DNA from 3 places in the Shewanella sp. 38A_GOM-205m genome. Region 1 is predicted to be linked to each of the others. Evidence: riboswitches for the same ligand, from Rfam matches in the RefSeq annotation. Region 1 holds a riboswitch; each other region holds the start of a gene.
What was found. Region 1 has a riboswitch for lysine ahead of N512_RS0100745 (Na+/H+ antiporter NhaC family protein). Riboswitches for the same ligand answer to the same signal wherever they lie in the genome.
Positions count from the first base shown of each region.

Region 2: it holds a riboswitch for lysine, as region 1 does, so the genes downstream of both, lysC (lysine-sensitive aspartokinase 3) here and N512_RS0100745 (Na+/H+ antiporter NhaC family protein) in region 1, are expected to answer to the same signal.
Region 3: it holds a riboswitch for lysine, as region 1 does, so the genes downstream of both, N512_RS0113295 (Na+/H+ antiporter NhaC family protein) here and N512_RS0100745 (Na+/H+ antiporter NhaC family protein) in region 1, are expected to answer to the same signal.

Region 1 is NZ_JADP01000001.1:161,770-165,255, forward strand. Features, by position in the region: gene N512_RS0100735 (electron transfer flavoprotein subunit beta/FixA family protein) at 1-699, shown strand, start outside; gene N512_RS0100740 (electron transfer flavoprotein subunit alpha/FixB family protein) at 700-1,623, shown strand; lysine riboswitch at 1,714-1,912, shown strand; gene N512_RS0100745 (Na+/H+ antiporter NhaC family protein) at 1,994-3,486, shown strand, end outside.
Region 2 is NZ_JADP01000003.1:149,124-152,609, reverse strand. Features, by position in the region: gene N512_RS0103830 (DUF3293 domain-containing protein) at 299-733, shown strand; lysine riboswitch at 816-992, shown strand; gene lysC (lysine-sensitive aspartokinase 3) at 1,129-2,496, shown strand; gene N512_RS0103815 (succinylglutamate desuccinylase/aspartoacylase family protein) at 2,486-3,486, shown strand, end outside.
Region 3 is NZ_JADP01000020.1:87,683-91,168, reverse strand. Features, by position in the region: gene N512_RS0113305 (oxidative stress defense protein) at 1-33, shown strand, start outside; gene N512_RS0113300 (5'-methylthioadenosine/S-adenosylhomocysteine nucleosidase) at 214-1,041, opposite strand; lysine riboswitch at 1,254-1,425, shown strand; gene N512_RS0113295 (Na+/H+ antiporter NhaC family protein) at 1,514-3,094, shown strand; gene N512_RS0113290 (HlyD family secretion protein) at 3,179-3,486, opposite strand, start outside.

The sequences.
Region 1 (3,486 bases):
AGGGTCAAGGCCGACAACACAGGCGTTGAAACAGCCAACCTGAAAATGGCGTTGAATCCATTTTGTGAGATTGCGGTAGAAGAAGCCGTGCGTCTGAAAGAAGCCGGCAGTGCTTCTGAAGTCGTCGTTGTCAGCATAGGTCCCAAGGCGGCACAGGAACAGCTGCGTACCGCACTGGCTCTGGGTGCCGACCGTGCCATTCACATCGAAACCGATGAAGAGCTGGTGCCCCTTTCTATTGCCAAACTTCTCAAGGCGGTGCAGGACAAAGAACAGGCGCAACTTATTCTGCTCGGTAAGCAGTCCATCGACGGCGATAACAATCAGACAGGACAGATGCTGGCGGCGCTCGCTGGTATGCCTCAGGCAACCTTTGCATCTGAAGTGAAGCTGGAAGGCGAAACTCTGCTGGTCACCCGTGAAGTGGATGGCGGCTTACAGACTCTGTCCATGCCTCTGCCTGCCGTGGTCACCGCAGATCTGCGTCTGAATGAGCCTCGCTATGCTTCTTTGCCCAATATCATGAAAGCCAAGCGCAAGCCGCTGGAGACCATGAGCATTGATGACCTGGGAGTGGCGCTCAAGCAGCACGTACAGGTGTTGGAGGTAGCTGCACCGGCCAGCCGTCAGGCGGGTGTGATGGTGGCTTCCGTTGAGGAGCTGGTGGACAAGTTGAAAAACGAAGCGAAGGTAATCTAAATGGCCGTATTAGTAATAGCAGAACACGATAATGCCAGCCTGAAACAGGACACAGCCAAAGTTGTCGTCGCAGCCAAAGCCATAGGGGGAGATATTCACCTCTTGGTTGCCGGTCAGGATTGTAAGGCCGCCGCCGATGCTGCCGCCAAGCTTGAAGGCGTCAGTAAAGTACTGCTGGCCGATAACCCTGCCTATGGTGCTCATCTTGCCGACAATATTGGTGAACTCATCTTGTCTCTGAGTGGCGACTACAGCCACATTCTGGCTGCAGCTTCAAGCCAGGGTAAGGACATACTGCCAAGAGTGGCGGCTTTGCTGGATGTGGCTCAACTTTCTGAGATCACCAAGGTGATTGATGCCGATACTTTCGTCCGTCCCGTTTATGCCGGTAACGCCATGGCAACCGTTAAGAGTCTGGACGATAAGAAAGTGGCCACAGTGCGCGCCAGCGCCTTCGACGCCGTTGCCGAGACAGGTTCAGCTGAAATCAATCAGCTCGATAGTGTCTTCGACGCCAAGAGCAGCTTTGTATCCCAGAGCCTGACCGAGTCGGCTCGTCCGGAGCTTGGCAGCGCCAGAGTCATTGTTTCCGGTGGTCGCGGTATGGGTAGTGGCGAAAACTTTGCCATGCTGGAAGCATTGGCCGATAAGCTTGGCGCCGCCGTAGGTGCATCGCGGGCAGCAGTGGATGCCGGCTTTGTTCCCAACGACCTGCAGGTTGGCCAGACGGGTAAAATCGTGGCGCCAGAGCTTTATATCGCTGTGGGTATCTCCGGGGCGATTCAACATCTGGCCGGTATGAAGGACTCAAAAGTCATTGTGGCCATCAATAAAGATCCTGAAGCGCCTATCTTCCAGGTTGCCGATTATGGCTTGGAAGCTGACCTGTTTGATGTTGTGCCTAAATTGAACGAGTTGATTTAATCTGTGATCTAGGTCACGATAGGCGGCTTTGGGGTAGCATCCTCAAAGCCGCCTATGTTTTTATGTGCCTCACGCCTGACATCAGGCGTCCTGAGAAGTAGAGGCGCACTAAATATCAGTAGCGGTAAGCAGGGTGATTCCGTTTATGTATCGCGAAAGGATTTGGTGCCGAAGTGGTTGCGACTTATCAAGGTCCACCGCTGGGGCTGTTACCAAATAGGGGCAGCACTGCCATAGTATATTCTGTCGGGATGACAGATTGACGTTACTATGGAGCGCTACTGAAAGGACAGGTGCTACTCGGTATGCCATTGCCTTTTCCCACCAGTTCAGTTGCCCTCCATTCGTATTTAACGAAGAACAAGACTCAATGACACTAACAAGTTATGCCGATTCGGCACTCTCTTTGTTGCCGCCGGTTGTGGCAATTTTATTGGCGATCCTCACCCGTCGGGTGCTGTTATCGCTGGGACTGGGGATATTGATTGGAGCCCTGTTGCTCAATCAATGGTCGGTATTGGACACCGGGGTTTATCTGGGGCAAAGGGTGCTTTCCCTGGTATGGGACGATGGCGCTTTCAATGCCTGGAACCTGTATATTCTGGGGTTCCTGGTGCTGCTGGGGATGATCACTGCGCTGATCACCGTCAGTGGCTCGGCCAGAGCCTTTGCCAACTGGGCCAGACAGCATATCCGTAATCGCCGTGATGCCAAGCTGCTGACCATGTTTCTCGGCTGTGCGGTGTTTATCGATGACTACTTCAACAGCCTGGTGGTGGGCAGTATCGCTAGGCCTCTGACCGACAGATATTATATCTCCCGCTCCAAACTGGCGTATCTTTTGGATTCTACCGCGGCGCCCGTGTGCGTTATCTCGCCGGTGTCCAGTTGGGGCGCCTATATTATCGCCCTTATCGGCGGCATTCTCACCGCCCACGGGTTTACCGAGACCGGACATCTGAGCGCTTTCGTGCAGATGATCCCGATGAACTTCTATGCCCTGTTTGCCCTGGCGCTCTTGCTGTGCGTCACCTTTATGGAGCTGGATATCGGCGCCATGCGCAAACACGAGCTCAACGCCCGCAAGGGCAATCTCTATGATGAGTCCAAGGGGCTGCCACCCGGCGCCAATGCCGATCTGCCCGAGGCGGAAACCGGCCAGGTGCACGGCCTGTTCCTGCCCATAGGTGTCTTGGTGGTGGCGACCTTCTATTTTATGGTTTCCAGTGGTGCCGATGCCCTGGCGGCAGAAAGCCTGCCTTTCAGTATCATAGGTGCCTTCGAGAAAACCGATGTGGGCTCATCTCTGTTCTTTGGTGCTTCCATCGGTCTGGTGGTGACGCTGCTGCTGGCCTTTATCCAGAAGATTGAAGCCAAGATGATCCTCAAGGCACTCACCTCGGGTGCCCGTTCCATGTTGCCGGCCATCTATATTCTGATGTTTGCCTGGACCATAGCCGGGATCATAGGCTCACTGGAAACCGGCAAGTTTATGGCCAGCCTCGCCAGTGGCAATATTCCCTTTGCCTTGTTGCCGGCCGTGCTGTTTATTTTGGCTGGGCTTACCGCCTTTTCTACCGGCACCAGCTGGGGCACCTTTGGTATCATGTTGCCGATTGCCGCCGATATGGCCATGGGCAGCCACAGTGGCATGATGTTGCCTATGCTGGCCGCCGTGCTTTCCGGGGCTGTGTTTGGCGATCACTGCTCGCCGATATCGGACACCACGATTCTGTCATCCACAGGTGCCAGCTGCCATCATATCGACCATGTGCTGACTCAGTTGCCCTATGCGGTCTTGGTAGCAGTTATTTCCCTCGGCGGCTATATAGTACTCGGCTTTACCGAGTCGGTATGGCTTGG
Region 2 (3,486 bases), on a different contig from region 1:
TTTGGTACAGAGTCGTTATCGATAGAGACTTATGCTGTAGCGTAATGGCGCTAGCCGGGTCACACACTTAACTCTAAGCCTCTGTCGATACAATCCATTGTACTAGGATTGGGCATTTGTTAACAAATGAAATGTTAACAAATTAATGTTCAACTATGATCTATATCACAAGTTTTTGCGTTACCTATTGAAAGATAAGCATTTTGTATTTTGTCTTACTGTGAGCTTGCTCACGGGGCTAGGGGAATGCAAAAGCCTTTGCTAGAATAAATCCGGTTCATTAGAGACAGATACTACAATGGATGCTGCATTTGAAAGTCTCTGGCAGTACTACCAGAGCGCATGCTTTTTATTGACTCAGTCGTTTTCTTCCGCTGTTCCTTTCGCTATTGTCACCGCCCATAATCCCCTTGGGCAAAAACTCACTTCTTGCCAAAACCGCCTTCTCGATCGGCAGCTACAACACGATATTGATAAGCTGGGCATTCCTTACCGGGCGATCATAGGCGCTGCCGATGATCTCAGTCATATGGAAAAAAGCTGGGCTCTGTTTCTGGATAAGGCTGCGGCAATCGAACTGGCATCAAAGTATCGACAAAATGCCCTTTACTACGTTGATAGTGGGCTCTTGACCTTGGTGCCTTGCCTGAAAGGGGAGCGAGAGGTGGCGCTTGGACAGTTTGCTGCCAGGGCGCGCCTGGTCAGCGAGTTACCCGAGCTCAGTGACGGATGAGTTGAGGAAATTTCATCCTGTGCAAATTAGCATTGACTTCATAAGGACTTTATTGCTAATTTTTTCATCCCTTTCGCGAGAAAGGAACAGAAGAGGTGCGTTAACTAGGTAGTGAGTCAGAGGAGGCCAATTCTCCAATGACGGCTCATGAGGGAGATTAACGCCGAGGTCGGGATGCGTATTGGCTATGCTTCCGGTCGGTTGGTCAGGCTGAATCCTGGCGACTGTCACCTGGTTTTGGTGGAGAGCTTCTGGTGACGATCGCTGTTTCCCTGCTATAGGGTGCGTTATCTCTGCACCAGGCTCTTCGAACGTTATCTGTTCGGAGCTTAACTCATGAAATCTATTCTCGTTATCGACCTTTCCCTGTTACCTGCCTGTGGGGGAATGCGCTGATGTCTCTTGTTGTTGCCAAGTTTGGTGGTACCTCAGTTGCCGATTATCCGGCGATGAATCGCTGTGCCGATATAGTGCTTGGAAACCCGGCCACCCGTCTGGTTGTGGTCAGTGCATCCAGTGGCGTAACCAATCTGTTGGTGGAGCTGTCTCAGGCAGACATGGGGGATGAGCGCCGTCTCAAGCTATTGAAAGAGATAGCCACCATTCAATACGCAATTCTGGATAAACTTGGCAGACCGGCAGATGTTGCCGCGGCGCTGGATGCTTTGCTCAGCCGCATGGCAACGCTCAGTGCCAGGTTATTGCAGGCGCCGAGTCATGCTATGGTCGATGAGATCCTATCTTTGGGCGAACAGTGTTCTTCAGCGCTGTTTGCCGCGGTATTGAGAGAACGTGGTGCCAAGGCCAGCGCCTTTGATGTGCGCCAGGTGATGCGTACCGATAGCCATTTCGGTAAGGCCGAGCCACAAATCGCCGAGTTGAAGCGACTGGCGACAGAGAAATTGCAACCTTTGCTTGAGCAGCAACTGCTGGTGACCCAGGGCTTTATCGGCGCCGATGCCGATGGCCGAACCACTACGCTTGGGCGTGGTGGCAGCGATTATTCTGCGGCCCTTTTGGCTGAGGCGCTGGAAGCCGATGCGGTCGAGATCTGGACCGATGTAGAAGGGATTTACACCACGGATCCCCGACTGGCTCCCAACGCCAGGCCTATCGCAGAAATCAGTTTTAATGAGGCGGCAGAGATGGCTACTTTCGGTGCCAAGGTGTTGCACCCTGCCACCATCTTGCCGGCGGTGCGTCAACAGATCCAGGTGTTTGTCGGCTCCAGTCGGGCACCGGAAAAAGGTGGCACCTGGATCCGTCACCAAGTGGAAGATGAGCCGGTATTCAGGGCCGTTGCGGTGAGACGAGATCAGACCCTACTTAACTTGCACAGTTTGCAGATGTTGCATGCCCAGGGCTTTTTGGCAGAGACCTTTGCCGTGTTGGCGCGGCACAAGATCAGTGTCGATCTCATTACCACCTCAGAGGTGAACGTGTCGCTGACGCTGGACAAAACGGGCTCAGATTCGGCCGGCAAGGGGCTTCTGACCGAAGCCCTGCTGCAGGAATTGTCGCAAAACTGCCGTGTGCGGGTGGAAGATAAGCTGGCTCTGGTGGCCATCATAGGCAACAAGATAGCCACTACTGCCGGGATCTGTCGCCGGGTATTTGAAGTGCTCGAACCCCACAACGTCAGGATGATCTGTCAGGGCGCCAGTCCGCACAATCTTTGTGTCTTGGTGTCGGAAGCCGAAGCCGGTGATGTTGTTGCCGCTTTGCATCGTAACCTGTTTGAAGGGGCTCAGGATGCAGCTTGAACATCTGCCGGTTGGGGAGCTGGCTGCCGGCCAGCCCTTGACCATACCTGTTTATCGCTTCAAAGGTACCAGCGATGCGGCGCCCAGCGTCTATATTCAGGCCAATGTGCATGGCGCCGAGGTGCAGGGCAATGCGGTGATTTTGCAGTTGCTGCAGTACTTCAAGGCTCATCCGCCTCTGGGAGATATCACCCTGGTGCCTCTGGCCAACCCCTTGGGGATTAACCAGAAAAGCGGTGAGTTTACCTTGGGCCGTTTCGATCCCATCACAGGTATCAACTGGAACCGAGCCTATCTGGATCAGGCCGTCCACCTGGATGACTGGTATCTGCAGCATAGTGAGCTGCCGGAGCAAGCACTGTTTGACGCTTTTCGTCGTCTTCTTATTGCCAACTGTGAACAGGCATTGGCCAATCCCTGGGGAGTGACGACCGGGCAGAGATTGGCGCTCAATCTGCAAAAACTGGCGCACGGCGCTGACATAGTGCTGGATCTGCACACCGGCCCCAAGTCCTGTAAACATCTCTATTGCCCCGAATATGAGCTGTCCGCTGCCGGCTACTTTCATATTCCCTATACCCTGGTGATGCCTAAAGGTTTTGGCGGCGCCATGGATGAAGCGGCCTTCAATCCCTGGTGGCAGCTCAGCGACTATGCCAATAGCCGGGGCAGAGAGCTGAAAGTCGCAGTGTCGGCCTTTACTTTGGAGCTTGGCAGCCAGGAGCGTATCGATCTTGCCGATGCCAGCCGAGATGCGGAAGGCATATTAAGTTATCTGAGCTATAGAGAGGTGATAGCCCAGAGCATACAGCCCGAGGTGATGTCGCGTTTTGCTTGTATGCTGAAAGACTATCGGAAGTTTCACGCACCTATGGCAGGTATGGTGGAGTATCTGGCCGAGCCGGGAGTACCTTTGGCTGCGGGCGCGCCTCTGGTCAATATGCTCAGGCTCGACCGAGTCGATGCCGGCACTGAAGTCACCAGGCTCTC
Region 3 (3,486 bases), on a different contig from region 1:
AGGGTCGAGGTCAGCTACAAGCTGCGTGACTAAACCCAAGTTATCCTGTCTGACAGTTATGATGCGGGCACCCTGGTGGTGCCCGCAATGTTTGTTTTCCAGCCGGTAATCCAAGCAATTTCTCTTATTGCTGATTACTTAAGATTAGGTGCTTACAGGAAACGCCAAAGAGACAATCCAGCGGCACTTGTTTGCCATTAGAGCGACTAGGTTTTATTTACCTTCCAAACCTGCGATCAACTTCTTGGTGTACTCAATGACAAACTGCTGACAGTGGATAGCGGTTTGTGGCTCAAACTCTTCGCCGTGCAGGTCGGTATTGGAGAGTACCCGAATCCCGATAAAAGGGATCTCATAGGCCTTGGCAACCAGGGCGGCCGCAGCGGTTTCCATCTCTTCGGCCGAGGTTTGATAAGTTTGGTGCAGCCACTCGATGCGGTCGACTTCGCGGTTCCACTCATCGGCACTGCCGATCACGCCGGTCACTACCTTGCCATGGCGATAAGCTGACACCAGTTGTTGTCCCAGAGCCAGCAACTTGGGATCGGCATCAAAGCGCTTGTGTTCCACCAGCTTGCCATCCTGACGCAAACGCATGGTGACATCGAAGTTATGCCAGCGTTTGGGATCTATGCCTTGGCCTTTGGGGTGTAGATCGCTGCGATAGGAACCCATATTGAAGCTGTATTTCCCCAGCACTATGTCGCCGCGGTGCAGCGCCGGGTCGTGGCCGCCGGAGGTGCCCTGGTTGATAATAAAACCGGGTTGAAATTTTTCTATCGCCAGTGTGGTGGAGGCGGCCGCATTGGCCATACCTATTTCAGTACGGGACACTATGACAGGATAGCCATCCACAGTGCCTTGCCAGAAAGTCCAGGAACCAAGAGTTGTCTGTTTGGGGTCTTTCAGGGCCTGAACCAGGGTGTCGACTTCGACATCCATGGCGCCTTGCAGCAGTATAGGTGCCCGGGTGGGCGTTGCCATGGAATGGCTGGAGAACAAGGCACAGAGTGCCACACAAAAACGTTGTAACAGAGTCATTTGCACACCTTTAATTGTTATTTCAGTGTCGCGGTAGGGGAGGGCGATCCTAGGTGCAGCTGTGGTTGCCGTCAACAGCCGGAGCTGGCATTTGCGAGCCCAGACATGAGTCACTTACCAAAGGCTTAATGCCAACCGGGCGGGATATTTACCGCCAGAGGCACAATCCGGCTTGCTATTGGGGCCGTGATAGTTAGAATGCCAGTCGAATACCTTTGAGTAGAGGCGCGCTGCCTAAGAGTAACCGGGAAGAGGGTGATGCCTTTGAGGCCCGGGGAAAGGAGTCGGCGCCGAAGTAGCCAGGCCATCAAACCTAGCTGCTGGTTCTGTATCTAACAGGTGCAGGACTGCCATAGTCATCCACTATGGAGCGCTACCTGAAGGAGCTGAGAAGTTTCTGCCCTCCTTGGTCTGAGTTTCTTCGATCCTATCGGTAGATCTCCACCTTAGTTGTTTTAGGTGTAAAGAGATCATGAATATCATGCATTTTGCGGACTCTCCCTGGTCCATAGTTCCTCCTCTGCTGGCGGTTGCGCTGGCGATCATCACCCGTAGAGTACTGCTCTCCCTCGGGGTTGGCATAGTCGCCGGCAGCCTGATGTTACAGCAGTTTTCACCGCTGCAATCGCTGCGTTACCTGTTTGACAGTGTGCTGAAAATCTTCTGGGTCGATGGTGCTCCCAACAGCGATAACCTGAATATGCTGCTGTTTATGCTGCTGCTGGGTGGGCTTATCAGCTTGATGACCGCCTCGGGGGCGACCCGGGCCTTCGCCGAATGGGCCGCCAGGCGCTGCCAGAGCCGCAAGAGTGCCAAGTCGCTCACCGGCTTGATGGTGTTTGCCTTCTTTATTGACGACTTCTTCCACAGCTTGTCGGTGGGGCCCATTTGCCGCCCTGTGACCGACAGATTCCAGATCTCCCGCGCCAAGTTGGCCTATCTGCTGGACTCAACCGCGGCGCCCGTGTGCGTATTGATGCCCATCTCCTCCTGGGGGGCCTATATCATTGCCCTGGTGGGCGGCATACTCGTGGCCCATGGGGTGACAGACCAGAGCCCGATCGCCGCCTTTGTGCAGATGATCCCCATGAATCTCTATGCGGTATTTACCCTGATCATGGTGGTGGTGGTCATCGCCTTCCAACTGGATATTGGGCCGATGCGACAGCATGAGCAGCGGGCGCTCGAAGGCAAGCTCTGGGATGAATCCAAGGGCAGGCCAATAGGGCTGGATATGGAAGCCCCGGCCGACAGCCGCGGCGGCATGCTGGATATGGTGTTGCCGATAGTGACACTGACGGCGGCGAGTATCTATTTCATGCTGGACTCCGGGGCCCAGGTATTGGCCGCCAATGGTCGGGCCTTCAGTGTGCTGGGCGCCTTTGAACATACCAATGTGGGTTCGTCTTTGGTTTACGGCGCCCTTTGCAGCCTGGCGGTGTCTGGCCTGTTGGCTCTGCGCCTCGGCCTTGGGATATCCACTTGGCTGCGTGCCGCCCCCAGAGGGGTCATGGCCATGTTGCCGGCGATCAACATACTGCTGTTTGCCTGGACCATAGGCGCCGTGGTGCGTGACATGGAAACCGGCAAATATCTCGCCAGCCTGGCTAACGGCAATCTGCCCACAGGGCTGCTGCCTGTGGTGGTGTTTGTGCTCTCCTGCGCCATGGCCTTTGCCACAGGCACCAGTTGGGGGACTTTCGGTATCATGTTGCCACTCGCCGGAGATATGGCCGCCGCCAGCGATATCCAACTTCTGCTGCCCATGCTGTCGGCTGTGCTGGCCGGCGCTGTGTTTGGCGACCACAGTTCGCCCATCTCCAGCACCAGTATTCTGTCGGCCACCGGCGCCGGCTGTCACCATATAGATCATGTGCTGACCCAGTTGCCTTATGCCCTGACCGTCGCCTTCGGGGCGGCGCTGGGGTATCTGGCCATGGGGCTGCTGCATTCCACCCTGGCCGGTTTCCTGGTGAGTGCCGCTTGGTTTGCACTCTTCTGCCTCTATCACGCCAGGCGCTTCCAGGCGGCTCCCGAGGCCGCCATCGGCTGAGGCTGAGATGGGATACAAAAAAGCCCCGGGAGTGTTCCCGGGGCTTTTTACTCTTGCCAAAGGCTTGCGCGTCGATAAGGAATATCAGTGATCCAGATAGAGATAGTTCTGCCAGCTTTTCATCCTTATCAATACCTTACGCATGATTGATACATGCTCAAAGCTATCGGAATAGATGGCGATCTCCACATTGGTGCCCAGTGGCAAATGATACTGACTCAGATCATCCAGCGGCTTGAGTTTCACCAGTGGCCGGCCGTTGAGGCGAATTTGTGACGAGCCATAGAGCTGCCCCTGCGCCTGCACCTGAGACTCGCCTATGGCCGGCAGTACTTCGACAACTTCGGCTTGAAACACCTTGCCCGGCAGGGCGCGGAAGATCAGCTCGGCCT